Regions from separate parts of the Caldimonas aquatica genome, predicted to be linked through region 2. Evidence: riboswitches for the same ligand, from Rfam matches in the RefSeq annotation. Region 2 holds a riboswitch; the other holds the start of a gene.
The links. A riboswitch is a leader RNA that binds a small molecule or an ion and turns the genes downstream of it on or off. The one in region 2 is predicted to bind thiamine pyrophosphate.

Region 1: another riboswitch for thiamine pyrophosphate. It lies ahead of thiC (phosphomethylpyrimidine synthase ThiC); the one in region 2 lies ahead of OMP39_RS06530 (TonB-dependent siderophore receptor).

The regions. Positions count from the first base shown of each region.
Region 1 covers NZ_CP110257.1:1,614,823-1,630,375, forward strand. Annotated here, with positions in the region: gene OMP39_RS07285 (LysE family translocator) at 141-767, shown strand; gene OMP39_RS07290 (penicillin acylase family protein) at 877-3,306, shown strand; gene OMP39_RS07295 (hypothetical protein) at 3,308-3,982, opposite strand; gene mdoH (glucans biosynthesis glucosyltransferase MdoH) at 4,282-6,507, opposite strand; gene OMP39_RS07305 (sigma 54-interacting transcriptional regulator) at 7,056-8,417, opposite strand; gene OMP39_RS07310 (hypothetical protein) at 8,414-9,061, opposite strand; gene OMP39_RS07315 (sensor histidine kinase) at 9,054-10,469, opposite strand; TPP riboswitch at 10,620-10,719, shown strand; gene thiC (phosphomethylpyrimidine synthase ThiC) at 10,803-12,689, shown strand; gene OMP39_RS07325 (FAD-dependent oxidoreductase) at 12,698-13,873, shown strand; gene thiS (sulfur carrier protein ThiS) at 13,870-14,130, shown strand; gene OMP39_RS07335 (thiazole synthase) at 14,132-14,938, shown strand; gene thiD (bifunctional hydroxymethylpyrimidine kinase/phosphomethylpyrimidine kinase) at 14,935-15,553, shown strand, end outside.
Region 2 covers NZ_CP110257.1:1,447,089-1,462,641, forward strand. Annotated here, with positions in the region: gene aceE (pyruvate dehydrogenase (acetyl-transferring), homodimeric type) at 145-2,862, shown strand; gene aceF (dihydrolipoyllysine-residue acetyltransferase) at 2,914-4,287, shown strand; gene lpdA (dihydrolipoyl dehydrogenase) at 4,301-6,118, shown strand; gene OMP39_RS06500 (sodium-translocating pyrophosphatase) at 6,199-8,370, opposite strand; gene ppa (inorganic diphosphatase) at 8,618-9,160, shown strand; gene OMP39_RS06510 (methyltransferase domain-containing protein) at 9,292-9,915, shown strand; gene OMP39_RS06515 (hypothetical protein) at 10,227-10,634, opposite strand; gene OMP39_RS06520 (SOS response-associated peptidase) at 10,803-11,726, shown strand; tRNA gene OMP39_RS06525 (tRNA-Asn) at 11,966-12,041, opposite strand; gene OMP39_RS06530 (TonB-dependent siderophore receptor) at 12,078-14,303, opposite strand; TPP riboswitch at 14,303-14,403, opposite strand; gene OMP39_RS06535 (NAD(P)/FAD-dependent oxidoreductase) at 14,526-15,553, opposite strand, start outside.

The sequences.
Region 1 (15,553 bases), 170 kb from region 2:
GAGAACGACCATGAGCGCCCGTCTGCATTGCACCGCAGTCGCGTCGTCCGAACGCAGGCTCGCTGGCTCGTGCACCGCGCGGGCCCGCCACCACCTGCGGACAGCCGCGCAGGGCGTGCTCGGCCTCGGGAGGGTGTGACATGGACGCGGTCCACGACCTGCCGTTGTTCCTGGCCGCGGGGCTGCTCCTCAATTTCACGCCGGGGCCCGACATGCTCTACGTCATCGGCACGAGCACGTCGCGCGGCGTGAGGGCCGGCTGGCTTGCCGCGCTCGGCATCGGAGCGGGGTGCTTGGTGCACGTGGGGCTGGCCGCGGTCGGCATCTCGGCGGTCATCGCCTCCTCGCCCTGGGCCTTCGAGCTGGTGAAGTACCTGGGCGCGGCTTACCTGGTGTACGCGGGCCTTGCCTTGCTGTGGCGGCGCGGCCCGGCGGCCGACGGTGGGGCCCCCCGGGCCACGGACGGGGTGTTCGTGCAGGGCATGCTGGTCAATGTGCTCAACCCGAAGGTGGCGCTCTTCTTCCTTGCCTTTCTGCCGCAGTTCATCGACGCCTCGAGCCCGGGCAAGGCCTGGGCATTCACGATACTGGGTCTCTTGTTCACGGCCACCGGCACGGCGGTGAATCTCGCGGCCGCGGCGGCTGCGGGCACCCTGCAGGCGAGGCTGCGGGCTCGGGGCGGCGGGCCCGGGCGCTGGATCGACAAGGTGGTGGGCGGGGTGTTCGTGGCGTTGGGGGTGCGCCTCGCGCTGAGCGCAAGGACCTGACGGGTCTCGGGCGACGGACAGGGTGAGGCTGACGACGACGCCCGGGACATCGTCGGTCGGGTGAGTGAGTGCCCGGGTGCGGTGCCGCGGGCGAGGAGCTGGAGGGGCTGTGTCGAAATGGATGAAGCGGGCGGCGGTGGCGCTGCTGGTGGTCGTCGTGACCACGGTCGTGGGCTTGGGGCTCTACGCATGGCGGGCCGTCCCTGAGACGCAGGGGCGGCTCGAGGTCCAGGGGCCCCTGGCGGCGATCTCGATCGAACGTGATGCCCACGGCATTCCGACCATCCGTGCGCAGAACCTGCGGGACCTGGCCTTCGGGCTGGGATTCGTCCACGCGCAGGACCGGCTCTGGCAGCTCGAGACGCACCAGCGTATCGGGGCGGGCCGGCTGGCCGAGGCGTTCGGCGAACCGGCGCTGAAGAACGACCAGTTCCTGCGCGCGTTGAGCGTGCGCGAGACGGCGCGGCGGCAATGGGAGCAGGTGCGCGGGCAGACGAGGGAGCTTCTGCAGGCCTATGCCGACGGCATCAACGCCCACGTACGGCAGCACATGACGGCCCGCCCGCCCGAGTTCGTGATCCTGGGCCTGGAGCCGACCCCGTGGGAGCCGGCCGACAGCCTCGCCTGGGCGATCATGATGGCGTGGGACCTCGGCGCGAACTGGAACAACGAACTGCTGCGCATGCGGCTCGGGCTGCGCCTGCCGCTGAACCGGATCAACGAGCTCCTGCCCCCGTATCCCGGTGATGCGCCGCTGGCGACGGCCGACTACGTCCAGCTCTTCCGCGAACTGAAGGTGGACCCCGATCTCGGCAGGCAGGCCGAGCTGGCGGCCCCCGAGTCCGGCGTGGAAGGGGTGGGCTCCAACAACTGGGTACTGGCCGGCACTCGCACGACGACAGGCGCGCCGTTGCTCGGCAACGACCCCCACCTGAAGCTCAGCGCGCCGGCGCTGTGGTACGTCGCGAGGCTGGAGGCGCCGGGCCTGCGCGTGGCGGGTGCCACCATGCCCGGGCTGCCGATGGTGGTGCTGGGACAGAACGAGCACATTGCCTGGGGGTTCACCAACACGGCCCCGGACGTCCAGGACCTCTACCTCGAAGAACTGCACCCGCAGGACGCGACGCGCTACCGCACGCCCGACGGCTGGCAGCCCTTCGAGACGCGCGAGGAGGTCATCCGCGTCAAGGGCCGCCCCGACGTGCGCATGACGGTCCGCGCGAGCCGGCACGGCCCCGTGATCTCCGACGCGCCGGGGGTCGCCGAGGGCTTGACGGGGCCGGCCCAGAGCTCGCGCTACGTGCTCGCGATGCGCTGGACGGCTCTGGACGTGCCCAACACCACCGTCGAGGCGGGCCTCGCGCTCAACCGAGCGCGTTCGGTGGACGAGTTCATCCGAGCGAGCGCCCTGCATGTGGCGCCGATGCAGAACATGGTCGTGGCCGACCGTGCGGGGCACATCGCGATGGTCGCGGCCGGCCGGGTGCCGCTGCGGCGGGCCGATCACGACCTCAAGGGGCTGGTGCCGGCGCCGGGGTGGGAAGCCCGGTACGACTGGCAAGGCTACCTGGACCCCTCGCTCACCCCGCGGGAGCGGGACCCTGCGCGGGGGTGGATCGCCACCGCGAACCAACGCATCCATGCGGCCGACTACCCCCACTTCATCACGAGCGAGTGGACGCTGCCCTACCGTCAGCAGCGCATCGAGGAACTGCTGGAGGCGCGGCCGCGGCACGACATGAACAGCTTGGCTGCGATCCATGCGGACATCACGTCCTTGGCGGCCCGCAAGCTCTTGCCTCATCTGCGGTCGGCGCGCTCGGCGCACCCCCTGGCCGCGGCTGCGTTGGCGCAGCTGGAGGGATTCGACGGGCGCATGGAGGCCGACCGCGCGGCGCCGTTGATCCTCTGGGCGTGGACGCGCCACCTGCAGGCGCTGCTGTTCGGCGATGAGCTGGGCGACGGCCTGTGGAGCCGGCTGAACGGTCGGAACTTCTACGACGCGATGGAGCGGGTGCTGGAGCGCCAGGACGCCTGGTGGTGCGACGACAAACGCACCCCGGCCGCGGAGCACTGCGCCGAGATGAGCAATCGGGCTCTGGGGCTGGCGCTCGACGAACTCCAGCAACTGCAGGGGCCCGACCCGGCCCGGTGGCGTTGGGGCGCCGCACACCAAGCGCGCAGCGAGCACCGGCCGTTCAGCAAGGTCCCGGCGTTGGCCCGGTTCTTCGAGCTGCGTGTGCCGGTGGGCGGCGACACCTACACCGTCAACGCCGCGCGGGTGAACCTGAGCGCCGATACGGTCACCGGCGAGCGCTACCTGAACGAGCACGGGCCGAGCTTTCGGGCCTTGTACGACCTGCAGGACCCTTCGCGCTCGCGCGTGATCCATTCGACCGGACAGCCGGGGCTGCCGCTCGTGCGGGCCTACCGGGACTTCGTGCACCGATGGGCGCACGTGGAGTACGTCCCGCTATGGGATGCGCCAGCGAAAGAAGTCTTGCGGCTGGAACCCGCCGCGGCGGACAGGGTGCGTTGAATCAGCCGCGCAGCCAGGCGTGCATCGTCCCCAGCATGCCGGCGAGCAGCGCGAGGCCGCCCGCGGCGAGCCAGGGCGACACCCCGGCGCGGCGGGCCGCCCAGGCGCCCAACAGGAAGAGCCAGACGGCCGCGGTGCCATGCACCAGCCGCAAGGCGAGGGCGGTGTCGGCCACCATCACGAACGGCCACCACAGGGGCAGCGGGGCCAGCATCGCAGCCAGCGCCGCCATGAGCACCTGGAGGTGATCGGCTCGCTCGGCGTGGCGGCCCTGCTGCGCCGCGAGCGCCTGCAGGCGCGCCACATCCTCGGCCTCGACGGCCTCGGCGACCGAAGCGGGCAGGGCTTGTGCGAGCGCGCGGCGCATCTCCTGGCCGGAGTCAGCCTGCGCGAGCCGTGCGATCCAACGGCGTCGCCACAGGCCGAGCAGCGACAACCCCCGCCGGCACAGCACCGCGCACACACCGCCCCAGGCTGCGCTGGCACTCAGGGCCGCGACGAGGAGGGCGCCCCGGCCGGCGCCGGTGAGTGCGATCAGGCCGACGAAGACCATGCTCAGCAAGACGCCGACGACCGCCTCCGTGGCCCGGTCGGCCGCCGTGCGGGGCCGCCCAGGCGCAGCGCCGGGTGCTGCGGCGCTGGGCGAGACAGGCATGGACAGAGGCGGTTCGGACATGCGGGAGGGGAGTTTGCCACCGCGGGCGGCGTAGCACGGGCTTCCACTGGCGCTGGGCGAGCCCAGGCGTGGAATACATCGTGAAGTATTTCGCGGCCGACTGGGATCGCCAAGGGTAGACCCCTATCCCCTTGCAAGCGGCGGTCCCGCCGGCGGGGCCGCGGTGCAGGGGGCCGAGCCCCACCGCCCAGGAAGGCGGGCAGCGCGGAAGAAGGCGCCAAAGAAAAGCGAGGCCCTGGGCCCCGCGAACGCGGCAAGAAAGGGGAAGGGCCGCGGGCCGAGGGGCTCAGCCCGCGGACTCAGGCGCTGGCGGGCTTGGCTCCCTGAGCCGCGGCGGCTTGAAGCGCAGAGGGTGACCGCGAAGCAGCCGCCCGCGGTGTCCAGCCCCACGTGTCGCGGTGTTCGCGCAGCATCGAAAGCCAGGCCGGCTCGGCCAGCGCGCGCAACTTGTCGTCGCGCGACAGCCCGGCGCCGGGGGTCTTGAGCAGCGCTTGCAAGTGACGACGGCGGGCCTCGGCGCGCAGGCCGGTATGTGCCAGGCGGCGGCCGGGTGCACGTCGGGCGATCTCGAACAGGCGGGCGTCGAGCAGCACGTCCGACCAGCGCACTTCGCGCGTCCACCGTTTGGCGTAGGCCCACGCGTGCCGCAACACCGCTGGGGTCCACGCCTCCTCGGGGATGAGCAGCAGGTTGCGCGCGCGGATCGACTCGCCCAGCCCCTCCTGGCTCGTCAGGACGATCATCGGCACCGCGAGCACGAGCGGGACGGCCACGGGCATCAGCCACAGCATGGCCGTCGGGTTCAGCAGCGCGGCGACCGAGAGCACCGCCAGTGCAGCCAGCCCGATGGGCGCGAAGCGTCGCGCGGCTTCGGCCCATCCGATGGACTCGGCCTCGCGGGGCGGCGATTTCCAATCGATGCGCACGCCCGTCAGGGGGCCCAGCACGAACAAGGTGTGAGCCACCATGCGCACCGGCGCCTGCAACATCGACAGGCCCGCTTCGAGCAGCGCGCTTTGCACCAGGCGCAAGGTGCCGCCATGGAAGCGCTGCTCCTGACGCAAGACGATGGCGACGATGCCCAGAACCCGCGGCAGCACCAACATCGTGAGCGTGGCCACCCACAGGGCCGTCACGACGCGTGGCAGGTCCTGCGCGACGGGCCCGGCATCGGCGCCCGCAAACCACAAGGCGCCGCCCAGCAGCATGAAGGCCAGCCATAGCGGGGCCGAGAGGTAGGCCATGACGCCGGTGAAGAGCATCGCGCGGTGCACCCCGTGCAACCCCGGCTCGGCCATCAGCCCGGCGTTCTGCAGATTGCCCTGGCACCAGCGGCGGTCGCGGTGCAACTCCTCGATGAGATTGGGGGGCTGCTGCTCGTAGCTGCCTTGCAGGTCGCCCACGAGCCACACCTCGTAGCCCGCCCGGCGCATCAGAGCGGCCTCGACGAAGTCGTGCGACATGATCTCGCGGCCTTTGAGCGGGGCGAGGCCGCAATGCTTCATGAAGGGCTCGACGCGGATGATCGCGTTGTGACCCCAGTAATGCGATTCGCCGAGCTGCCAGTACTGCATGCCGAGCGTGAAGAGCCGGCCCACGACGCGGCTCGCGAACTGCTGGGCGCGGGCATGCAACGTCGCGTGGCCGACGGCCTGGGGCGCGGTTTGGATGATGCCGGCCATGGGGTGCGCTTCCATCAGGCGCACGAGGGTGGTGAGGCAGTCGCCGCTCATCACGCTGTCGGCATCGAGCACCACCATGTAGCGGTAGTCCCGGCCCCAGCGGCGGCAGAAGTCCGCCACGTTGCCCGCCTTGCGCTTGGTGCGGCGCTGGCGCCAGCGGTAGTAGATGCGGATTCGCCCCCCGAGCCGGTCGCGCAGGTCCGCCCAGGCGGCCAGCTCGGCGGCACGCACGTCGGGATCGCTGCTGTCCGAGAGGACGAACACGTCGAACAGGCGCTGGGCCCCGGTGCTGGCGAGCGACTCGCAGGTCGCCCTCAGACCGGCGAACACCGTCGGCACGTGCTCGTTGCAGATGGGCATCACGATGGCGGTGCGGGCGTCGTCCGACAAGGGTTGTCCTTCGGCGTCGCGGCGGGACAGGGAATGCGGATCGCCGCCCAGGTGCACCATGAAGCCCATGAGCGCAGTGACGAAGCCGGCCGAGACCCAGGCGAACAGCAGCGCAAACAGGGCCAGTTGCCCGTACTTGAGCCAGGGGTCGCCGTCGGCGGGCTGGACGTGCGCCATGAGCGCCGTGGCCACCGCACTGCAGCCGAGGATCAGCGCGATGAAGATCCGGCGACGGGCGACCGCGGCTCGCTCCCAGGCCGCGTCGGCCGGGGGGCGGGGCAGCGAGCGGCCCGTCAGTGCCCGCAACGCGGCTTCGGCGAGGCCGCGGCCCAGGCCACGCCACGGCCGGGCAGGCATGGAGCCGCGGTGGATCGGCGGCGCGCTCGCACCGTTCCCCCGAGGGGGAGCCGGTTCACGCCGATGCGGGGGACGGAAAAACTCGGTGTGCTCCATGGGTGGGCTGCTCAATGTTCCTGTAGACCGAAGGGCGTGCTGCCGCTGCGTGCCGCAGCGGCAGGGCGGGCGGACACCGGTGACAGGAAGAGAAGGCGGCCCCAGGGGCCGAGCCGCGGGCGCGGATGGTGGGGAGAGGTGCCGGCCGCGGTGCCCCGCGGTCCAGGCCCATCCGGCCGCGGACTCGACAAACCCTGCCGTGCATGCCCCGCAGCGCACGAAACGAGCCGCCGGGCGCCTGCAAGGCCTCTCCCGAGGAGAGGGCCCGGCGAGCCGGCGGTCGGTGTGCCTCTGGCATTCGGCTGTACTCCCTGTCATGGTCCCGCTCGCTCACGGCGGGTTCGCCTCTCGCTCGCAAGGGGTGTGCCAGACTCCGTTTTCCTATGCGAGACAGGGAGTTAGGCAGGAAGTCTTAGAAATAACTTGAAGATGGTGCCGGTGGGCCAGGAGGCAAGCGTCGCCAAGCAGCGACATTCTTCACGCGAAGTCTCGCAACTCCTTGTCAGGCAACGAATTTCTATTGTCGCCAAACGGCGACAAGGATTCTGTTACTCGGTGGGGCTGCTGCCCTCGGTGCGGAACAGCCCCGGGGTGAGGCCGTGCTTTTGCAGCAGGCGATAGAACTCGGTGCGGTTGCGTTGTGCCAGGCGCGCAGCATCGGCCACGCTGCCGTCGGTCAGCTTGAGCAGCCCGACGAGATACTCGCGCTCGAAGCGCTGCTTGGCCTCGGCGTAGCTCAGCACCTCGACCGAGGGGACGCGCAGGGCCCGCTGCACCAGCGCGAGCGGGATGAGGGGCGTGGTGGCCAGGGCGCACACCTGCTCGACCACGTTGTAGAGCTGGCGCACGTTGCCGGGCCAGGGGGCGGTGGCGAGCGCCTTGAGGGCCTCGGGGGCGAAGCCGTTGACCTGCTTGCCGTACTTGACCGCCAGCCGGGACAGGAAGTGGTTGGCCAGCAGCGGGATGTCCTCGCGGCGCTCGGCCAGCGTGGGCAGCGTCAGGGACACCACGTTGAGCCGGTAGTACAGGTCCTCACGGAACTGCCCCTCGGCCATGGCGGCCTCCAGGTTGCGATGGGTGGCGGAGATGATGCGCACATCCACCGGCACCGAGTGGCTGGCGCCGACCGGGCGCACGCAGCGCTCCTGCAAGACCCTGAGCAGCTTGACCTGCAAGGCGAGCGGCATGTCGCCGATTTCATCCAGAAACAAAGTGCCGCCGTCGGCCGCCTGGAAAAGACCCCGGTGGTTGGCGACCGCGCCGGTGAACGCCCCTTTCACGTGTCCGAAGAGCTCCGACTCGAGCAACGCCTCGGGAATGGCGCCGCAATTGACCGCGACGAAGGGCCGTTGTGCGCGGGGGCTGGCCTTGTGGATGGCCTGGGCCAGCAGTTCCTTGCCGGTGCCGCTCTCGCCATGGATGAGCACGCTCGCATCCGACTGGGCGATGAGCCGGGCCTCGGCGAGGAGTTCCTCCATGCGCGCCGAGCGGCTCACGATGTCCGCGCGCCAGCTGCCGTCTCCGGAGGCCGGGCGGGCGGCCGGCGCGGTGAGCGACAGAGCTTGGGCGATCTTGTCGAGCAGGAGCTTGCCGTCGAACGGCTTGGTGAGGTAGGTGAAGACGCCCCGCGACGTGGCCTCGACCGCGTCGGGGATGGTGCCGTGGGCCGTCAGCAGGATCACGGGCAGCGCCGGATGGTGGGCGCGGATCTCGTCGAACAGGGCCATGCCGTCCTTGCCCGGCAACTGCACGTCGCTCAGCACGAGGTTGGGCCGCTCGACGGCGAGCTGCGCCAGTGCGGCCTCGGCGGATTCGACCGCCGTCACCCGGTATCCCGCGGCCTGCAGCCGCATCGACAGCAGGCGCAGCATGTCGGGATCGTCGTCGACGACCAGGACGTGGGCACTCATCGTGATGCGTCTCCGTTGGGTCGCGGGGTCGGCGCCGGTCCGCCCGGCGCGGCGGGGCCCGGGGGCGGTGCCGGACTGCGCGGCGCGAGACTGCGCTCGATCGCCTTCAAGGCCTCCAGTTTCTCGTTGAGCTGGTCCAGCCGGCGTTGGGCTTCGAGCAGGCGCTGGTTCTGGCGATCCAGCAGGTCCTCGACCCGCCGCTGCTCCTGATAGCGCGCTTGCAACAACCGGGCCAGCGGGTGCCAGGGGGTGACGTCCGGCGCAGTGGACTTGAGCAGTGCGTCCAGGAGCACCAGGGCACGCTGGATGTCGTTCGGCCCGCGCGTGAAACCGAGCACGATGGCCTGCTCCATCACCGCAGCCGGGGTGGTGGGCGTCTCCGCGAGGCGGGCCAACTCCTTCTGCAACTCCGCAGGCGGCATCACGCGCACGCGCTCGAAGTACGCCAGCACATGGCGCGCGGCCGCGTCGGTCGGCTCGAACACCTGGACCTGCATCTCGACGGGCACGCGCACCGGCACCTTCACCTGGCGCACCTCGGTCACCTCGGGCAGCGGGGCGCAGGCCGCTGCGGCCAGCGCGAGGAGCCACACGACCGCACGCAGCGGCACGGTCAGGGCGGGGGAGTGCAGGCAATCAGGCATGGGGCAACTCGATACGGAAGTGGGCACCCGGGCCCTCGGGCAGCAGTTGCACGCGCCCACCGTGGGCCGCCACGTACTCCTGCACGATGGACAAGCCGACGCCGGTGCCGCGGGCCGCACCTTCGGGCTGGCGCTCGCCGCGATAGAACGGCTCGAACACACGCTCGCGGTCGGCGGGTGCCACGCCGGGGCCCTCGTCGGTGATGTCGATGATGAGCCGGTCGCCCAGATGACTCAGCCGCCATTCGACGGTGCCGCCGGCAGGGCTGAAGCGGATCGCGTTGGACAGCAGGTTGCCCAGCGCAATGCCGAGCTTGTCCGGGTCCACGTCGGCCCAGGCCGGGTCGCCTTCGACACGCACTTGCAGCTGCTTGGCTTGCCATTGCAGCTTCTGCTCGTCGAGCAGACGCTGGATGAGCGCCGTCAGGTCCACGCGCCGGCGCTGCAAGCGGCGCGCCTCGAACGCCGCGGCGTTGAAGCGCAGGAGGTCTTCGATCTGCCCCTGCAGACGTGCGGTGTTCTCCCGCAGGATCCGCACCACCTCCTTCTGATTGGCGGTGAGCGGCCCGGCCACCTCGTCTTCCAGCAGCGCCACGCCTTCGCGCATGGCGGCCAGGGGCGTCTTGAGCTCATGCGACACGTGCCGAAGGAAGCGCGCCTTGTCGGCGTCGAGCTCGGCCAGGCGCAGGCGCAGCCACTCGAGGCGGCGTCCCAGCTGCCGTACGTCCGTCGGCCCGCGGATGTCGATCGGCTGGTCCAGCCGGTTCTCGCCCAGGCCGACGATCGCGCGCTCCAGCCGCTTGAAGGGTCGAGCCAGCCACAAGCCGAAGGCCAACGCCAGCACGACGGCCGCAGCAATGGCGATGAGGACCTGCCGGCCGAAGGCCAGTCGGCTGGCCTCGAGTTCGTCCTGAAGGCGGCGCGTTCGCTCCTCGGTGGAGCGGCGGATCTGCAGCGCGATGGTGGCGTTGTGGTCGGCTAGCTCGCGAAAGGCGGCGATGAGGGCCTGTTCCCGCACGCGCGCCGTCGCGCGGGGCCCCTGCATCTGCCTGCCGATCTGCTCCACGCGCTGCCGCCAGTTCTGCACCTGCTCGGGCGGCAAATCGGGCGCGAGCCGCGCCAGCACCTGCTCGGCCTCGCGGGCCGCGTCTTCGTAGCGCTGCCAGAGCGCGCGGTCTTCCAGCACCACGTATTGGCGGGCGGCGCGCTCCATCGTCACGCTGTGGTCCATCAGGGTCTGAGCCTCGGCGGCCAGGCGCATCGACGTCTCGGACGACTGCCGGGCCTGGGCCATCAGCCGTTCGAGCGTGACGAGGCCGCGCAGCGACACCGCGGCCAGCAGCGCGGCGATGAGCAGGAAAGCCACCAGCAGCAGCTGGCGGAACGAAATGCGATGCAAGGAGACCATGGCGAGAGGCGGCAAATATAGCCTCGCGCCTACGGGGAAGTGGTATCCATTCCCACCGGCTCGCGCAGCGGGTGCCGGGGAGGGCAGCCCCTGGGCCGGCGTGCGCTGGCGCGCGTGTTGACGGGCGGGCGGGCCGCCTCCTACACTGCGCTTCGCGCTCCGGGGTGCACCTCGTGCTGAGACGGCGACCTGCCGAACCCGTGAACTTGATCCGGCTAGTACCGGCGTAAGAAGAGCAACGAATGTCCCTTGCGGCCCGTCCGTCTGAACGGCGGCCCGCACACCGCCAGGGGCACTTCCGGGGTCGCACCACATCCACCGGAAGGAGCCCCGATGAACGCCCCCGACAAGCTCTCGCAATGGCTCGCGTTGACGCGCGAGCCGTTTCCTGCCTCGCGCAAGGTCCACGTTCCCGGCCAACTGCACCGCGAGGTGCGGGTGCCGATGCGCGAGGTGCGCCTGACCAACGGCGAGAGGGTGACGCTGTACGACACCTCCGGGCCGTACACCGACCCCACGGTGGCCGTGGACGTGCGGCGCGGACTGCCGGCCCTGCGCGCGGACTGGATCGGGGCTCGCGGCGACACCGAGCCCTACGACGGGCGCGCGCCCAGGCCGCTGGACGACGGCGCCAAGCACGAGACGCGCGAGGCCGAGCGGCTGGATCGCTTGCGCCAGGAGGCGGCCGGCCTGCAACGCCGCCCGCGCCGAGCCAAGGCCGGGCACAACGTGACGCAGATGCACTATGCGCGGCGCGGCATCGTCACGCCCGAGATGGAGTTCGTCGCGCTGCGCGAGAACGGCCGGCGCGAATGGATGGCCGAGTACCTGGCCGATGCCGAACGCGAAGGCCGCCTGCGCGGCCACCCGATGGGCGCGTGCTTTCCTGAGGTGATCACTCCGGAATTCGTGCGCGAGGAGGTGGCGCGCGGCCGCGCCATCATCCCGGCCAACATCAACCACCCCGAGATCGAGCCGATGGCCATCGGCCGCAACTTCCTCGTGAAGATCAACGCCAACATCGGCAACTCGGCGGTGACTTCCAGCATCGAGGAGGAGGTGGAGAAGCTGGTGTGGGCGATCCGCTGGGGCGCCGACACGGTGATGGACCTCTCCACGGGCAAGAACATCCACACCACGCGCGATTGGATCATCCGCAACTCACCGGTGCCCATCGGCACGGTGCCCATCTACCAGGCGCTGGAAAAGGTGGGCGGCGTGGCCGAAGACCTCACCTGGGAGATCTTCCGCGACACGCTGATCGAGCAGGCCGAGCAGGGGGTCGACTACTTCACCATCCACGCCGGCGTGCGGCTGCCGTTCATCCCGATGACCGCCAAGCGCCGCACCGGCATCGTCTCGCGCGGGGGCTCGATCCTCGCCAAGTGGTGCATCGCCCACCACCAGGAGAACTTCCTCTACACGCACTTCGAGGAGATCTGCGAGATCATGAAGGCGTACGACGTGAGCTTCTCGCTGGGCGATGGGCTGCGCCCGGGTTCGCTCGCCGACGCCAACGACGAGGCGCAGTTCGCCGAGTTGCGCACGCTGGGCGAGCTGACGCAGATCGCCTGGAAGCACGATGTGCAGGTGATGATCGAGGGCCCCGGCCATGTGCCGATGCACATGATCCAGGCCAACATGGACGAGCAGCTCGAGCACTGCCACGAGGCGCCGTTCTACACGCTCGGGCCGCTCACGATCGACATCGCCCCAGGGTACGACCACATCGCGAGCGCGATCGGCGCGGCGATGATCGGCTGGTTCGGCACCTCGATGCTGTGCTACGTGACGCCCAAGGAGCACCTGGGCCTGCCCGACCGCGAGGACGTCAAGCAGGGCATCATCGCCTACAAGATCGCCGCGCATGCGGCCGACGTCGCCAAGGGCCACCCCGGCGCGCGCGCGCGCGACGACGCGCTGTCGAAGGCGCGTTTCGAGTTCCGCTGGCACGATCAGTTCAATCTCTCGCTCGACCCGGAGACGGCGCGCGACTTCCACGACGAGACGCTGCCCAAGGAGTCGAGCAAGGTGGCGCACTTCTGCTCGATGTGCGGGCCGAAGTTCTGCTCGATGAAGATCACGCAGGAGGTGCGCGAGTTCGCCGCGCGCCAGGGCGTGAGCGAGGAGGCGGCGCTCGCCGAAGGCCTGCAGGCCAAGTCGGCGGAGTTTCGCGAGGCGGGGGGCGAGCTGTACGTGCCCGTCCGGCCCGCTTCTTGAGGGCGGCCATGCGCATCGGCATTGCAGGAGCGGGCCTCTTGGGGCGCCTGCTCGCGTTCGAGCTTTCCGCGCTGGGGCACGAGGTGCACGTGCACGATCCAGCCCCCGGGCCGCGGCCCCCGTGCGGCGCCAGCCCGCGGGCGGCGGCTTGGTCCGCGGCCGGGATGCTGAGCCCCTTCGCCGAGATCGAGACCGGGGACGAGCGCCTCGCGCGCTGGGGCCTGCGCTCGATGGAGCGGTGGCAGGCGCTGGTGCCGCGCCTGCCGCACGTGTTGCCCGTGGGACTGGGGCCCCACGCCGGCGAGCAGGGCGGCTGCCACGGCGCACCGCCGGGCGGCGGGGCTCGTGCGGTCGACTTCCGCCGAGAGGGAAGTCTGTTGCTCGCCCATCGCGAGGACCTGGGCAGCGCCCGGCGCTTGCTGAGCGTGATGGCCGCGCGCCTGCCCGGCACGCACAGGCCGGCACAGCCCCTCGACCGCGAGGCCCTTGCGCGGCTGGAACCCGCGGTGCACGGGCCCGCCCATGCGTGGCTGCTGCCGGGTGAAGGGCAGATCCATCCCGTCGAGGCCTTGGAGGCGCTGTACCGCGGGGGCTGCGCGCAAGGGGTGCGCTGGCACTGGGCCTCGCCGGTGCGGCGGGTGGACCCGGGCGCGTTGTGGCTCGACGCCGCGGGCGAGTGCCGGCGTCACGACCTCGTCTTCGACGTGCGCGGGCTGGGTGCGCGGCCGCAATGCCCCGTGAGGGGAGTGCGTGGCGAGGTCTTCTGGCTGCATGCGCCGGGGGTGGCGCTGCGCCGGCCGCTGCGCCTGCTGCACCCGCGCTGGCGGGTGTACCTCGTGCCGCGCCCCGGTGACGGCGTGGTCGTGGGGGCCACCGAGATCGAGTCGGAGGACCTCTCGCCCGTGTCGGTGCGCAGCGCGCTCGGTTTGCTGAGCGCGGCGTACAGCGCGGTGCCGGCGCTGGCCGAGGCCCGCATCGTGCACAGCGAGACCAACCTGCGCCCCGCGCTGCCCGACAACCTGCCTGCGCTGCACGTGGAGTCCGGGCTGGTGCGCATCAATGGGCTGTTCCGTCATGGTTGGCTGCTGGCGCCCGCCCTGGTCGAGGAGGCGTTGCAGTGCTGCGAACTGCTGTCGTGTGCAGAGCAGTCGAGCTCCGATGTTCCCGACAAGGAGGTGGCATGACACCGCTTGGCACCCTGCCCACGCAAGCCTACGTGGACGCGCACGCGCATGGGGCGATCGCCGTCACCGTCAATGGCGCGCCGCGGCACGTGCCGCCCGGCACGACGCTCGCGCAACTCGTGGAGCGCCTGGGACGCACGCCGGCCTCGGTGGCGACCTCGATCAACGGCCGCTTCGTGGCGCGAGAGTCGCGCAGCGCCGTCACGCTGCAAGCAGGCGACGAGGTGGCCTGCTTCGAGCCCATCGTGGGAGGTTGAAATGGAGAGGCAAGACGACGTGTTCCTGCTGGCCGATGTGCCCTTGGCGAGCCGCTTCCTGCTCGGCTCGGCGGGCTACCCGTCGCCGCAGGTGCTGCGCGAGGCGATCGCGGCGGCGGGGACCGAGGTGGTGACGCTGGGCCTCAAGCGCCAGCTGTCCGATGCGGGGCAGTTGGCAAGCGGCGCCGGCAGCTTCGTGCAGATCGTGCGCGACAGCGGGGCGCGGCTCCTGCCCAACACGGCCGGCTGCCGCACCGCGCGCGAGGCGGTCACGCTCGCTCACATGGCGCGTGAGCTCTATGGCACCCACTGGATCAAGCTCGAGGTGGTGGGCGACGAGCACACGCTGCAGCCCGACCCCTGGGAGCTGGTCGAGGCCGCGTGCGAGCTGGTGCGCGAGGGCTTCGAGGTCTTTCCTTACTGCACCGACGACCTCGTCACCTGCCAACGCCTGCTCGATGCGGGCTGCCGCGTCCTGATGCCGTGGGGCGCGCCGATCGGCTCCGGCCAAGGGCTGCTCAACCCCTGGGCCTTGCGGACGCTGCGCGAGCGCCTGCCAGACGCGACGCTCATCGTGGACGCGGGCATCGGCCGGCCTTCGCACGCGGCGCAAGCCATGGAGCTGGGCTACGACGCCGTGCTGCTCAACTCGGCGGTCGCCCAGGCGGCCGACCCGGTGGGCATGGCCGCGGCGTTCCGCCATGCCATCGAGGCGGGGCGGCTGGGGTGGCGGTCGGGCCTGCTCGCCCCGCAGCCCATGGCGGTGCCTTCCACACCGGTGTGGGACCGTCCGCTCGAGCTTCCATGAGCGCCCCCGCATCGTCGATGCCGCCGCCGGTCGTCTGGAGCATCGCGGGCTCGGACAGCGGCGGCGGGGCCGGACTGCAGGCAGACCTCAAGGCTTTCGAGGCGTTCGGGGTTCACGGCTGCACGGCGGTGGCGGCGATCACCGCGCAGCATTCCCTCCGGGTGTGTCGCAGCGAGCCCGTGGCCCCCGACTTGCTCGAGGCGCAACTCGCGGCGCTGGCCGAGGACTTGCCGCCCGTGGCGATCAAGCTCGGCATGTTGGGCAGCGTGGACAACGTGCACTGCGTGGCGCGCTGGGTGGACCGGCTGCGGCGGGAAAGGCCGCTCGCCCTGGTGATCGACCCGGTCTGGCGGGCGACCACGGGCGCGGCCTTGGCGGCTTCGGCGTTGCGCGAGGCCTGCCTCGACGAATTGCTGCCGCGCGCCACGATCGTCACGCCCAACCGCGCCGAGGCGGCCTGGCTGCTCGGGATGGAGCGCCTGGAAGCGCACGAGGTGCCTGAGGCCGCGCGTGAGCTGCGTGCCGCCGGAGCCCGCGCCGTGGCGATCACGGGCGGCGACGCACGCGAGCCGGGCGGCGATGGACTGGCGGCCGACTGGATCGACACCCCTCAGG
Region 2 (15,553 bases):
TTATCGAACGCGACGCCATCCCTTCAGGGCCGTATGTCAGTTCGCATTATGAAATGAAGTCGCATTATTTGAAAACATGAGGGGCCTTGTGCGACACTACTCGTGTTGCCCCGGCTCCGCCGAACCACACGCACGAGGAGACCCATGTCTGCATTGCCCGAATCCTTCCTGGGCCCGGCTGCCAACGACCCGGACCGCCAGGAAACCCGCGAGTGGGTGGACGCCTTGTCCGCCGTGATCGAAACCGAAGGGCCGGAACGCGCGCATTTCCTGCTGGAGCAGTTGCTCGAGCACGCCCGTCAGAACAGCATCGACATGCCGTTCTCGGCGACCACCGGCTACGTCAACACCATCGAGCCGGACGAGGAGGAGCGCTGCCCGGGCAACCTCGAGATCGAGGAGCGCCTGCGCGCCTACATGCGCTGGAACGCGATGGCGATGGTGGTGCGGGCCAACCGGTTGAACCCGCCCGATGGCGGCGACCTGGGCGGACACATCTCGTCGTTCGCCTCGCTCGCCACGATGCTCGGCTGCGGCTTCAACCATTTCTGGCATGCCGAGCACGAGGGTCACGGCGGCGACCTGCTCTACATCCAGGGGCATTCGTCGCCCGGCATCTATGCCCGCGCCTACCTGGAAGGGCGGCTGACCGAGGAGCAACTGCTCAACTTCCGCCAGGAAGTGGATGGCAAGGGGCTGTCCAGCTACCCGCACCCGAAGTTGATGCCCGAGTTCTGGCAGTTCCCGACCGTCTCGATGGGCCTGGGGCCCATCATGGGGATCTACCAGGCACGGTTCCTCAAGTACCTGCATGCCCGCGGGATCGCCGACACCAGCAACCGCAAGGTGTGGGTCTTCTGCGGCGACGGCGAGATGGACGAGCCCGAGTCGCTGGGAGCCATCGGCCTGGCTGCCCGCGAGAAGCTCGACAACCTGATCTTCGTCGTCAACTGCAACTTGCAGCGCCTGGACGGGCCGGTGCGCGGCAACGGCAAGATCATCCAGGAGCTGGAGGGCGAGTTCCGCGGCGCGGGCTGGAACGTCATCAAGCTGCTGTGGGGCAGCTACTGGGACCCGCTGCTGGCACGTGACAAGGAAGGCATCCTCAAGCAGGTGATGATGGAGACCGTGGACGGTGACTACCAGGCCTTCCGCGCGAACGACGGTGCCTTCGTGCGCAAGCACTTCTTCGGCCGCCATCCCAAGCTCCTGGAGATGGTGTCCAAGATGAGCGATGAGGACATCTGGCGCTTGAACCGCGGCGGCCACGACCCGCAGAAGGTCTACGCGGCCTATCACCGCGCCGTCAACCACAAGGGCCAGCCCACCGTGCTCCTGATCAAGACGGTCAAGGGCTTCGGCATGGGCAAGAGCGGCGAGGGCAAGAACACCGCCCACCAGACCAAGAAGCTCACCGACGACGACATCCGCGCCTTCCGGGATCGCTTCAACATCCCCATTCCCGACGAGCAGCTCAAGGACGGCAACATCCCCTTCTACAAGCCGGCCGACGACACGCCGGAGATGAAGTACCTGCAGGAGCGCCGCAAGGCCCTGGGCGGCTACCTGCCGAAACGTCGCCCGAAGGCCGACGAGCAGTTGCCCGTGCCCGAGCTGTCGGCCTTCCAGGCGGTGCTGGAACCCACGGCCGAAGGACGCGAGATCTCCACGACGCAGGCCTATGTGCGGTTTCTCACCACGCTGCTGCGCGACAAGACGCTGGGACCCCGCGTGGTGCCCATCCTGGTGGACGAGGCGCGCACTTTCGGCATGGAGGGGCTGTTCCGCCAGATCGGCATCTACAACCCGGAAGGGCAGAAGTACACCCCGGTCGACAAGGACCAGGTGATGTACTACCGCGAGGACAAGGCCGGCCAGATCCTGCAGGAAGGCATCAACGAGGCGGGCGGCATGTGCTCGTGGATCGCCGCGGCGACGTCGTACTCCACGAACAACCGCATCATGATCCCGTTCTACGTGTACTACTCGATGTTCGGCTTCCAGCGCATCGGGGACCTCGCGTGGGCGGCGGGCGACATGCAGGCGCGCGGGTTCCTGCTGGGCGGCACCTCGGGGCGCACCACGCTGAACGGGGAGGGTCTGCAGCACCAGGACGGGCACAGCCACATCCTGGCGGGCACCATCCCCAACTGCGTGTCGTACGACCCGACCTTCGCGCACGAGGTGGCGGTGATCATGCACCACGGCTTGAAGCGCATGGTCGAGCGCCAGGACAACGTGTTCTTCTACATCACGTTGCTCAACGAGAACTACGCGCACCCGGGCCTGAGGCCCGGCACCGAAGAGCAGATCATCAAGGGCATGTACCTGCTGCAGGAGGCGCAGCCGGCCCAGGGGCAGCTGCTGGTCAACCTGCTGGGCTCCGGCTCCATCCTGCGCGAGTCGATGTTCGCCAAGGAGCTGCTCGAGAAGGAGTGGGGCATTGCGGCCAACGTCTGGAGCTGCCCGAGCTTCAACGAGCTGGCGCGCGAGGGCCAGGACTGCGAGCGCTGGAACCTCCTGCATCCGGGCGAGGCCCCACGCGTGCCGTTCGTCACGCAGCAACTCCAGCCGCATGACGGCCCGGTCATCGCTTCCACCGACTACATGAAGAACTACTCGGAGCAGATCCGGGCGTTCATCCCCAAGGGCCATGTCTACAAGGTCCTGGGCACCGACGGTTTCGGTCGCAGCGACTTCCGCTACAAGCTGCGCGAGCACTTCGAGGTCAACCGGCACTACATCGTGGTGGCGGCCTTGAAGGCGTTGGCCGAGGAAGGCAAGCTGCCGCTGGCCAAGGTGGCCGAGGCGATCGACAAGTACGGCATCAAGACCGAGAAGATCAACCCGCTCTACGCGTGAGCGAGCTTGGCGGGGCGCCGCCAACGCGGCGCCCGCCGGGAGACAACAAGCATGGCATTGGTGGAAGTGCAGGTTCCCGACATCGGGGACTTCAAGGACGTGGCCGTCATCGAGGTGCTGGTCCAACCCGGAGACACGGTGAAGGCCGAGCAAAGCCTCATCACCGTGGAGTCCGACAAGGCGTCGATGGAGATTCCATCGTCGCACGCGGGCGTGATCAAGGAACTCAAGGTGAAGGTCGGCGACAAGGTCAGCCAGGGCTCGGCCATTGCCGTGCTCGAGGCGGCGCAGGGGGTTGCCGCCCCGCCGCCCGCAGGCGAGGCGCGACCGGCCCCCGCATCGCAGCCGGCCGCAGCACCCCCATCGGCCGCCGCCGCCGCACCCGAGCCGGCGCCCGCCGCGCACGCCGGGGCAGAACTGGCCAGCCAGCCGGTCGAGCGCATCCCACCGACCGCGGCCTTGCCACCCCATGAGCCGGCGGCGCCCAAGGGTCGGCTGCCGCACGCCTCGCCGAGCGTGCGCAAGTTGGCGCGCGAGCTGGGTGTGCCGCTGGAGGAGGTGCAAGGCACCGGGCCCAAGGGGCGCATCACGCAGGAGGACGTGCAGGGCTTCGTCAAGAAGGTGATGGCGGGCGAGGTGCAGACCCAGGCGCAGAAGGCCAAGGCCCCGGCGCAGGCGGGCGGCGGGGCGCTGCCGGGTCTGCTGCCTTGGCCCCAGGTGGACTTCGCCAAGTTCGGGCCGATCGAGCGCAAGGATCTGTCGCGCATCAAGAAGATCTCGGGCGCGAACCTGCACCGCAACTGGGTGATGATCCCGCACGTCACCAACCACGAGGACGCGGACATCACCGAGCTGGAGGCCTTCCGCGTCCAGCTCAACAAGGAGAACGAGAAATCCGGCGTCAAGGTGACGATGCTGGCCTTCCTGATCAAGGCGTGCGTGGCGGCGCTGAAGAAGTTCCCCGAGTTCAATGCGTCGTTGGACGGCGAGCAGCTCGTGCTCAAGCAGTACTACCACATCGGCTTCGCGGCCGACACGCCGAACGGCCTGGTGGTGCCGGTGATCAAAGACGCCGACAAGAAGGGCGTGCTGCAGATCGCCAAGGAAACCGCAGAGCTCGCGGCCAAGGCGCGCGAGGGCAAACTCAGCCCGGCCGACATGTCCGGCGGCTGCTTCTCGATCTCGTCGCTGGGCGGCATCGGCGGCACCTACTTCACGCCGATCATCAATGCGCCCGAGGTGGCCATCCTCGGCGTGTGCAAGTCGGCGATGAAGCCGGTGTGGGACGGCACGCAGTTCGTGCCGCGGCTCATGCTGCCCCTGTCGCTCAGCTGGGACCACCGGGTGATCGATGGGGCGTCAGCCGCCCGGTTCAACGCCTATCTGGCGAGCGTGCTGGCGGACTTCCGCCGCGTGATGCTGTAAGGAGGAGCGCGGCGTGTCCACGATCGAAATCAAAGTGCCGGACATCGGCGACTTCAAGGATGTGGCGGTCATCGAGGTGCTGGTGCAGCCGGGCGACCGCGTCAAGGCCGAGCAGAGCCTGATCACCGTCGAGTCCGACAAGGCGTCGATGGAGATCCCGTCTTCGCACGCGGGGGTCGTCAAGGAACTCAAGCTCAAGGTCGGCGACAAGGTCAGCGAGGGATCGACCATCCTGCTCTTGCAAGCCGAAGGCGCGGCGGCCTCGGCGGCTGCAGCCGCGCAAGCAGCTCCTGCTGCGGCTCCCGCCGCGGCCGCAGCGCCCGCTGCGGCGGCGCCTCAGGCCGCGGCTGCCTCGCCTGCCGCGTCCACCGGGCCCGCGGCGTCCTACTCGGCAGGCGCGGACTTCGAATGCGACATGCTCGTGCTCGGCGGCGGCCCCGGCGGGTATTCGGCCGCTTTCCGCGCCGCGGACCTGGGGATGAAGGTGGTGCTGGTCGAGCGCTACCCGACGCTCGGCGGCGTGTGCCTCAACGTCGGCTGCATCCCGTCCAAGGCGCTGCTGCACGTGGCGGCCGTGATGGACGAGGTCAAGCACTTCGCGGACTTGGGCGTGAGCTTCGGTGCTCCGACGGTGGACCTGGACAAGCTGCGCGCCCACAAAGCCAAGGTGGTGGGCAAGCTCACCGGGGGCCTTGCCGCGATGGCCAAGATGCGCAAGGTGACGGTCGTGCGCGGCTACGGCAGCTTCCTCGACCCGCACCACGTGCAGGTCGAAGAGACGGCGGGCCCGGGCCAGGACAAGACCGGCAAGAAGCAGGTCGTCCGCTTCAGGCAGGCCATCATCGCGGCCGGCTCGCAGGCGGTGAGGCTCCCGTTCCTGCCCGATGACGAGCGCGTCGTCGATTCCACCGGGGCGCTGGAGCTGCCACAGGTCCCCAAGCGCATGCTCATCGTCGGCGGCGGCATCATCGGGCTGGAGATGGGCACGGTGTACTCCACGCTCGGTGCCCGCCTGGACGTGGTCGAGATGCTCGACGGCCTGATGCAAGGGGCCGACCGCGATCTGGTCAAGGTGTGGCAGAAGATGAACGCCGCGCGCTTCGACCACATCATGCTCAAGACCAAGACGGTGGGCGCCGAAGCGACGAAGGACGGCATCCTGGTCCGGTTCGAAGGCGAGGGCGCGCCGAAGGAGCCTCAGCTCTACGACCTGGTGCTGCAGGCGGTGGGCCGCGCGCCCAATGGCAAGAAGATCGGCGCCGACCAGGCCGGGGTGGCGGTGACGGAGCGGGGCTTCATCCCGGTGGATGTGCAGATGCGCACCAACGTGCCGCACATCTTCGCCATCGGCGACATCGTCGGCCAGCCGATGCTGGCGCACAAGGCGGTGCACGAGGCTCATGTGGCGGCCGAGGCGGCGGCGGGGGAGAAGGTCGCCTTCGATGCACGCGTGATCCCGAGCGTGGCCTACACCGATCCCGAGGTGGCCTGGGTGGGCCTGACCGAGGACCAGGCCAAGGCCGAGGGCCGCAAGGTGAAGAAGGGGCTGTTCCCCTGGAGCGCCTCGGGCCGCGCGATCGCCAACGGGCGTGACGAAGGGTTCACCAAGCTGCTGTTCGACGAAGAGACGCACCGCATCGTCGGTGGCGGCATCGTGGGCACGCACGCCGGCGACATGATCGGCGAGATCGCGCTGGCCATCGAGATGGGGGCCGACGAGATCGACATCGGCAAGACGATCCACCCGCACCCGACGCTCGGCGAGAGCATCGGCATGGCGGCCGAGGTCGCCCACGGCACCTGCACCGACGTGCCGCCCCCGCGTCGCTGAACGGCCCCCCGCGCTCAGCGAACCAAGAAAAAACGCCCGCAGGCCGCGGGCGTTTCTTCAAGGGCAGACGCAGCCGGCGCTCAACGCGCTGCCGGCGTGACCGCGGCGGGCCCGGCGAGCGACGCCGGGCCTTTCGCGACCTGCACCTGCGCGGGCGGGGTGGCGGGCGCCTCGGCCCGCTGCGTGGGCATGCCGGCCGGCAGCAGCGGCACGATCAAGAGCGCCACGATGTTGATGATCTTGATGAGCGGGTTCACGGCGGGGCCGGCAGTGTCCTTGTAGGGGTCGCCCACCGTGTCGCCCGTCACGGCGGCTTTGTGGGCGTCGCTACCCTTGCCGCCGTGGTGGCCTTCTTCGATGAACTTCTTGGCGTTGTCCCACGCGCCGCCGCCGGTGCACATCGAGATGGCGACGAACAGGCCCGTCACGATGGTGCCCATCAACAGGCCCCCCAGTGCCGCCGGGCCGAGGAACATGCCGACCAGGATGGGCACCACCACCGGCAGCAGCGAGGGCACGATCATCTCCTTGATCGCGGCGGCGGTGAGCATGTCCACCGCGGTGCCGTACTCCGGCTTGCCTGTACCTTCCATGATGCCCGGGATGGTCTTGAACTGGCGTCGCACCTCCTCGACCACGCTGCCTGCCGCCCGGCCCACGGCTTCCATCGCCATGGCGCCGAAAAGGTAGGGGATCAGGCCGCCGATGAACAGGCCCACGATGACCATGTGGTTGGACAAGTCGAAGCTCGTGGCGAGGTCGCGCGCTTCGAGCGCATGGGTGTAGTCGGCGAAGAGCACCAGCGCCGCGAGGCCCGCCGAGCCGATGGCATAGCCCTTGGTCACGGCCTTGGTGGTGTTGCCCACCGCGTCCAGCGGATCGGTGATGTCGCGCACCGAGGCGGGCAGCTCGGCCATCTCCGCAATGCCGCCGGCGTTGTCGGTGATGGGGCCGTACGCATCGAGTGCGACGATGATGCCCGCCAGGCTCAGCATCGAGGTGGCCGCCACGGCGATGCCGTAGAGGCCGCCGAGCAGGTACGACACGATGATCGCGGCGCAGACGAAGATCACCGGCCAGGCGGTGGACTTCATGCTCACGGCCAGACCCGCGATGATGTTGGTGCCGTGGCCGGTCGTCGAGGCTTGTGCGACGTGCTTGACGGGCGAGTAGTCGGTGCCGGTGTAGTACTCGGTGATCCACACCATGAGGGCGGTGAGTGCCAAGCCCACCACGGCCGCGCCGAACAGCCGCATCTGCGTGCCCGAGGCGTAGATCGCGTCGTCCGGCACCACCCACTTGGTGATGAAGTAGAAGCCGATCAGCGCGATGACCCCCGCGACGATGAGGCCCCGGTAGAGCGCCGGCATCACGTTCCGCATGCCCGGTGAGGCCTTCACCGCAAAGCAGCCGAGGATGGAGGCGATGATCGAGAAGCCGCCGAGCGCCAGCGGGTAGACGCTGGCCGCGAAGGGCGCCGCGGTCACCGTGAGCGCACCCAGCACCATCGTCGCGATCAAGGTCACGGCATACGTCTCGAACAAGTCGGCCGCCATGCCGGCGCAGTCGCCGACGTTGTCGCCCACGTTGTCGGCGATGACCGCCGGGTTGCGCGGGTCATCCTCGGGGATGCCCGCCTCCACCTTGCCGACGAGGTCGGCGCCCACGTCCGCCCCCTTGGTGAAGATGCCGCCACCCAGCCGCGCGAAGATGGAGATCAGCGAGGCACCGAACGCCAGGCCCATCAGGGGCTTGAGCAAGGTCGCCAGCGAGGTGGTGGGCGTCATCTGGCCATTGGTCGTGAGGAACCAGAAGAAGATGCCGACGCCCAGGAGGCCCAGGCCCACCACCAAGAGCCCGGTGATGGCGCCGCCGCGGAAGGCGACGGCCAGCGCCTCACCGATGCCGCGCGTGGCGGCCTGTGCAGTGCGCACGTTGGCGCGCACCGAGACGTTCATGCCGATGAAGCCGCAGGCTCCCGAAAGCACCGCGCCCACGACGAAGGCCACGGCCGTCGTCAAGTCGATGAAGATGCCGATCAGGATGGCGAGCACGACGCCCGCGATCGCGATGGTGCGGTACTGCCTCGCCAAGTACGCAGCCGCGCCCTGCTGGACGGCCGCGGCGATTTCCTGCATCCGGGCATTGCCCGGGTCCTGCCTGAGGATCCAGCTTCGCGAGACGAAGCCATAGAGCACCGCGGCAACGCCGCAAGCCAGCGCAAAGTAGAGCGCCGAAAAAGCCGTCGACATGAAGTGGTCTCCTTCCTCTCGATCATCCGCGTGGTTGTCGTTCACGCCGCGTGTCTGACGCCGCGGTCGCACCCCCCGGCACGCAGCCAGGGGCAAAACCCATGCTACGGGAAGCGCTATAGGGCCGCAATCGCGGCGCCCCTGTGTTTACGCGCAGTTGCGGCGGCCCCACGACGGCAGCCCGTCAGGGCGCCGCAAGGCCAGCCGGTACACTGCGGGTTTTCCCTCGCATTGCCATCAACACATCATGAGCCTGCACAACGTCACTCCCGGCGCCAAGGCGCCCGAGCAGTTCAACGTGATCATCGAGATCCCGATGAATGCGGATCCGATCAAGTACGAGGTGGACGAGGAAACGGGCGCGCTGTTCGTCGACCGCTTCATGGGCACTGCCATGCACTACCCGTGCAACTACGGCTACATCCCCCAGACGATCGCCGACGACGGCGATCCGGTGGACGTGCTCGTGATCACGCCGTTCCCGCTCATCCCCGGCGTGGTGGTGACGTGCCGGCCCATCGGCATTCTCAAGATGGAAGACGAGGCAGGCGGCGACAGCAAGCTGCTGGCCGTGCCGATCGACAAGATCCTGCCGATCTACACGCATTGGCAGAAGCCCGAAGACATGAACCAGCTGCGCCTCCAGCAGATCCAGCACTTCTTCGAGCATTACAAGGACCTGGAGCCCGGCAAGTGGGTCAAGGTCAAGGGCTGGGAAGGCCCCGAGGCCGCCAAGGAGGAAGTGCGCAACGGCATCGCCAGCTTCCTGAAGGCGCGGCAAAAGGGCTGAGTGCTCTTTCCGGGCGCCGCCGTGCGGGGCCGGACTTGCGGCGCGCGGCCGCCTGCCGTAGGGTGCGCGCCGTGGAGTCCGCACTTCTCAGGAAAGGACGAGCGGTGGCGCGATGGGCATGGATGCGACGAGTGGCGCTGCAGACCGTGCGGCGCGCCCTCGGGCAGCAGGTGCGCATCGACACCCCGGACAGGCGCCTGCTCGAAGACGTCATCCTCCCTCACTACGGCGCACGCGAGGACGTGCGCTGTGTTCTTTTCGTCGGCACGCATTGGTACACGGCGCACTACCCGCAGTACTTCCCGGCGGCCCGCTTCCTCACGCTCGACATCGATCCCCGGCAGGCGCGGCATGGGTCCCCTGGCGGGCACCTCGTCGCATCGGTCACCGAGGTGGACCGGCACCTGCCCGCGCGCTGCGTGGACCTCGTCGTGCTCAATGGCGTCTTCGGCTGGGGCCTCGATCGGCGCGAGGACGCGGAGCAGGCGCTCCACGCGATCCACGCTGTACTGCGCGATGACGGAGAACTGGTCGTCGGATGGAACGACGTGCCCTCGCGTCGGCCGTTTCCGTTCGGGGAACTGCGCGCCTTGAGCGGGTACGAGAAGGTGGTGTTTGCGCCCCTGGGCCGCGCCGTGGTGCTCAGCGGCGGCGACAACGCGCACCGATTCGAGTTCTATCGCAAGGCGGGCACACTCATGCCCGCGCCGATCCTGCCTGGCGCCCAAGGACGGGCGCCGCCGCGCGGCGCTTGACGCCCTGCCCAACCCGCGCCGGCAGACCGGGCTGCGCCCTCGCAGCGCGGCATCTGTCGTCGAGCGGCGGGTGCAACGCCTCGTCAGCCGCCCCCGATGCCGCGCGTGACGCGTCCTGTGCCGTTGCAGGTGGTGCAGGGCCGGCCGTCGAGCCGGCCACTGCCGCCGCAGTCGGGGCACACCGACTCGCCGGTACCGGGGCTGCCCGGCGGCGCCTCGTCGCCCGGAGAAGGGCGCGGATCGGAAGGTGAGGGATCGGGTGAGGGCGAGGACGGGGTCATGGTCTCATGCTCCAGGTGGACGAGCGGGCTTCACGGACTGTGCGGCGGGCGAGTGCGGGCGGACGGCCTGTGCGCCCGGGAATCGAGCGCAAGGCCCGAGCGTGCCAGCACGTCGCTCGCGCCGTGCCGTCGCAGCAACTCCTCGACGCGGCCCTTCGCCGTCTCGTCTTCCAGCGTCACCGCGAGCAACCGGTTGCCCCGCTCGATCGCCGCACGATAGAGGGCCTCCATCTCGCTTTGTGCGCCTTCCTCTCCAGTGAGCGAGAGGAACATGTCCTGGACGGTGTCCCGGATCGAGCCGTCGCTCTTGAAATCCGAGGCCTCGCCCTCGGGCTCCAGCGTCTGTGCCCCCAGTCCCGAGCCGGCCAGCGCTGCTCGCGCTGCGCGGGCGTCCTCGGCCCGCTCGAAGACGGCGATCAGTGTGAGCTTGGGCGTCATGGGAGGGTCTCCTTTCGAGTGCGCGGTGCTGCGACGAAGGCGAGCATCTGGCGTGCCGGGGCGCGATACCGGCGCGGGGGTAGGGCATGGCACGAGCGGAGAGCTTCGCGGGCCGCGCACCTCGCCCTTCGCTTCCCGGCGTATGCGGCTCGGCGCTACATTGGGCTCATGTGCTACAGCGCCCAGATCAAAGCGGAGTACCAACGCTACGTGCGCGCATATGGGGCCGACATCGACCTCCACGAGTACTACGACTTGTATTGGAGGCGGCGCCAGGGAGCGAAGCTGAAGATCCCCAGGGGCGTGGATCTGTCGTTCTCGGCGCCGCAGACGGACGAGGAGCGCCGGATCAAGGCATTGATCGACGAGACCGATGCCGAACAGGCGTGGCAGTGGCAGCAGGAGCTCGCGCGGCAGAAGCAGCGGCTGGCCAGGGCCGAGGCGGCCCTGGCCGCCAAGCCGACCAAGAAGGCCCAGGACGAGGCCCGGATCGCGGCCAACAAGATCGCCCAGTTGCGGGGCTGGCTCGAGGACCTGCAACGCACCGAGCCGCAGGCCAAGGATTCACGCATCTTCCCCGGCCACTATGCGCCGGTGATGGTCTCGGAGCACGGGCGCCGCGTGGTGCGCCTGATGCGCTACCAGTGCCGCCCGCCCGGCAAGCCGGCCCACTACGACGAACGCTTCCCCGGCACCTACAACGCCCGCAGGGACAACCTGGAAGGTTCGTTCTGGCGCGATCTCTTCGGCCGCAACCACGGCGTCATCTTGATCTCGTCGTTCTACGAGAACGTCCAACGTGCGGGTGAGAAAGCGGTGGTCGAGTTCAAGCCTCGACCCGAGCACGACCTGCTGGTCGCCTGCCTCTGGTCGCGCTGGGAAGGCGAGGGCGAGGTCTTGTATTCCTTCGCGGCGATCACCGACGACCCCCCGGCCGAGGTGGCTGCCGCCGGGCACGACCGATGTCTCGTGCCGATCAAGCCGGAGCACCTGGACGCGTGGCTCAACCCCGACCCTTCGAACCTGCAAGCGCTCTATGCGATCCTCGACGACCGCGACCGCCCGTACTACGAACACCGACTCGCGGCCTGAACGGATTCGCAAGCCGCGCATCCGGAAGGAAGTCGAAAGGAGAGAGCGGCGAGAAGCCACCGGACACTGGCAGCGAGGGTGGCACCAACGAAGCAAAGCCGAAGGCTGAATGCAGCGCGGCGTAGCGGGGAGGGGAAGCGGGAGGTGAAACGGGAGGAGGTGGCACCAGAAGAGGCACCCAGCGCAAAGGAAAAGGCCCCAGCGTCGGCTGCTTCCAACGCTGGGGCTTTTGCTGTTTTTGGCTCCCCGACCTGGGCTCGAACCAGGGACCTGCGGATTAACAGTCCGTCGCTCTACCGACTGAGCTATCGGGGAACAGAGCCTCGCATTATAGAACGAGTTTTTGCGGCTTTACAAGTCTGCTTGCAGCGCGACGCGGAAGGTGCGCGGCGCGAGCGGGTAGAGGTACACATGGCCGAACTGATACGGCGACTCGCGCCAGGCGCGTTTGTCGGTCAGGTTCTCCACGCCGGCGCGCCAGGTGAGCACCGTGCCGCTCCTGCGCTGCTGCCAGGTCAGACCGAGGTCGTAGCGGGTCCAGGAGGGAATGCGCACGCTGTTGTCGGGCAGCACCATGCGATCGCCCTCGTGCACCAGGGTCGCGCCGATTCGCAGCCCTTCGACGCTCGGCACGCGGTAGTCGGCCGTCGCTTTGAAGGCGTGACGCGGCACGTTGACCGGTCGCTTGCCATCGAGCGACGGGTCGGCGCTGTCTTCGCGGCGTGCATGCAGCCACATCGCGCTCGCGCCCCAGGTCCAGGGCCCCTGTCGCAGTTGGGCGCCGAGCTCCACCCCTCGATGGCGTGCGTGGCCGTCGAAGCGGCGGGTGCAGCTGTCGCCGGGAGTGTCGTCGTCGCAGACGGTGCCCACATCCGAGGTGGCCGGGCGGCGGATGTCGAAGTAGGCCACGTCCCACGTCAGCCCTTCGAAGGCGTGCGACTTGTAGCCCAGCTCCCACTGACGGCTCTTGAGGGGCCCGAGCGCCTGCCCGCGGTTGGTGTAGCGAGCCCGGTTCGGCACGACGTCGGACTCGGCCCCTTCCCCCCAGCTGGCGTAAAGGAGCCGCCCGGGCGCCACCTCATGCCCCAGCGCCAGCCACGGCGTCGTGAACGACTGGGTGTAGTCGGTGGCGCGCGGATCTCCGCTCGTGCGCACGCTCTCGCGGGCCAGCCGTGTGTGCCGCAGGCCCGCCCACAGCTGCCACCCCGGCGCCAGCTGCGCCGCGTCGCGCACGTAGTACTCGACGCTGCGCTCGGTGCGGTTCGTGTTGGCATCGAAGAAGGGCGTGGACGGCTGGGGAACCTGGGTGTTTCCATCGACGGTGCCGACGCCGGCCCAGGTGTTGAGCCCGTCCTGGAAGCGGGCCTTGTAGCGCGTGAGCAGTACCCCGGCCGTCAGGCGGTGACGCATGCCGCCCCACAGCACCTGCCCGTCCGCATGAAGGTCGAACGCCTGCGTGCGGCGCCGTTCGTTGTCGCTGACGTACTCGTAGTAGTCGAAGCTGCCGTCGGCGCAGTAGCGGTCATACTGGTTGACCGCGCTGCATCCGAAGGGGTAGGCCAGGCGGTCGTCCGTGTCCAGGCGCTGCGTCCCATAGTGCGCCGTCACGCTCCAGTCGGCCGACAGCTCTTGGCGCAGCCGCACAGAGGCGGTGAGGGCGTCCATCACCACCGGCTGGGTCCAGCTCTGGTTGTTGAGGTTGATGCGCGGGTTTACCGGCTCGGGCAGGCGGTCGCCGAGCAGGCTGAAGCCCGGCTGGCTGGGTTGACTGCGACGGCTCGACTCGATCTCGGCTTCCAGCAGGGTGCCCGGGGCGATGCGCCAGTCGCCCGCCACCGCCAGCAGCCGGCGGTGGCCGGTATCGCTGCGCAGCGGCGCGTCGAGGTGCTCGTAGGCGGCATTGACGCGCAGCCCGAAGCGGTCGTCGGTGCCGAAGCGATCCCCGACGTCCACCGCGACGCCGACCGTGGCCTTGCTGCGCCAGCCCAACTCCACGGTGCGCGTCCGTCCCTCAGGGCGCTTGACCACATGGTTCACGAGGCCGCCCGGCGCGCTCGTGCCGGCCTGGATGCCACTCGTGCCCTTCAGGATCTCGATGGCCGACTTGTTGTCCAGCGGGATGGAGGTTTCCGCGTTGATGGGCAGGCCGTCGCGCCGGTAGTTGAACCGGTTGTCGAGCACGAAGCCGCGCACGGTGAGGAAGTCCCAGTAGCCCTGGGAGTTGTAGGCGTCGCTGATGCTGGCGTCCAGGCCCACCACGTCGGCCAGGCGGGTGGCGCCGCGGTCCTTGAGATCGTCCAGCGTCCATGCCTGCGCCTGGAGCGGGGTCCGCGCCAGCGGCTCTTGCCCGAAGCCGGTGACGCTGGCGGGTGGCCGCTCCTGGCCTTTGACGGTGATCGCGGGCAGGGCCGTCTGGTCCGTCTGCGCGGCCGCCCAGCCGCACCACAGCAGGCACGCAGCCGCGATGGGGGAGCGACGCCGAACGAAATGCGAACGACGGGAGGAAGAAGGGTGGATGTGCGCCATCTGCAGTCCTAGGTGGCGCAGGTGGCGGCTTTCGAGAGGGCGTGGATGCACGCCGCTTTCGGTCGCTTCCCTGCGCGAGGATTACCTCAATCAGGTTCGAAGGGACTCTCTCAGTCGGAGCGGCCACGCTCCAACACCCCTAGCGAATGAACGCGGCGTCGCCTGGGCGGGGCCGCGTTCAGAATGTGGATTATCGCCCCAACGAGACCGTTGCGGTGCGTCCTGCTGCGTTTGCGGTGGCCGCAAAGGCTGGCCGGCGCCGCGCGCGCCGGCTCACTCGTCGTCGAAGGAGGGCGGCTCGACGCCCAGCGCCTTGTGGAGCTTGGGGCTCGTGGTCGTGTATTGCAGATGGACCGGCTTGTCCGGGAACACGTAGCGGGCCGCGCCGAAAGCGGCGAGCGCGGCCTCGTGAAAGCCGCAGAGGATGAGCTTCTTCTTGCCCGGGTAGGTGTTGATGTCGCCCACGGCAAAGACGCCCGGCTCGCTGGTCTCGAACTTCTCGGTGTCGACGACCAGCTGCTTGCGCTCGATCGCGAGCCCCCATTGCGCGATCGGGCCCAGCTTGGGGCTCAGGCCGTAGAAGACGAGCAAGGCCTCTGCCGGCACCACCCTCGTCAAGCCGTCCGGGGAGGTGACCTTGACACCCGCCATGCGCTCGCCCGCCGTTTCCAGCCCGCTGATCTGGCCCACGAGGAACTGCATCTGCATGGCATCGCACAGCTCGCGCATGCGGGCGACGGACGCCGGTGCGGCCCGGAAGCCGTCGCGCCGATGCACCAGCACGACGCTGGCGGCACGATGAGCGCCTTCCTGGGCGAAGTGGATGGCCCAGTCGAGGGCGGAATCGCCGCCGCCGGCGATGACGAGGTGCTTGCCGGCAAAGTCCTGCGGGCGGCGCACCCGGTAGAAGATCTGCCGATCCTCCAGCGTGTCGGCCCCTTGCAGATGCAGCTTGCGCGGCTGGAAGGCGCCGACGCCGGCCGCGATGAAGACGGTCTTGGCAACGAACCGCGTCCCCAGCGAGGTGCCGATGTCGAATCGCCCGTCTTCGCGGCGGGCGAGCGCGGTCACTTCTTGACCCAGGTGGAAGGTGGGCGCGAACGGCCGGATCTGCTCCAACAGCCGCTCGGTCAGCTCGCGCCCCGTGCACATCGGCACGCCGGGAATGTCGTAGATCGGCTTGTCGGGGTAGAGCTCGATGCACTGACCGCCCGGCTCGGTCAGCGCATCGACCACGTGGGCCTCGATGTCGAGCAGCCCCAGCTCGAAGACCTGGAACAGACCCACGGGGCCTGCACCGA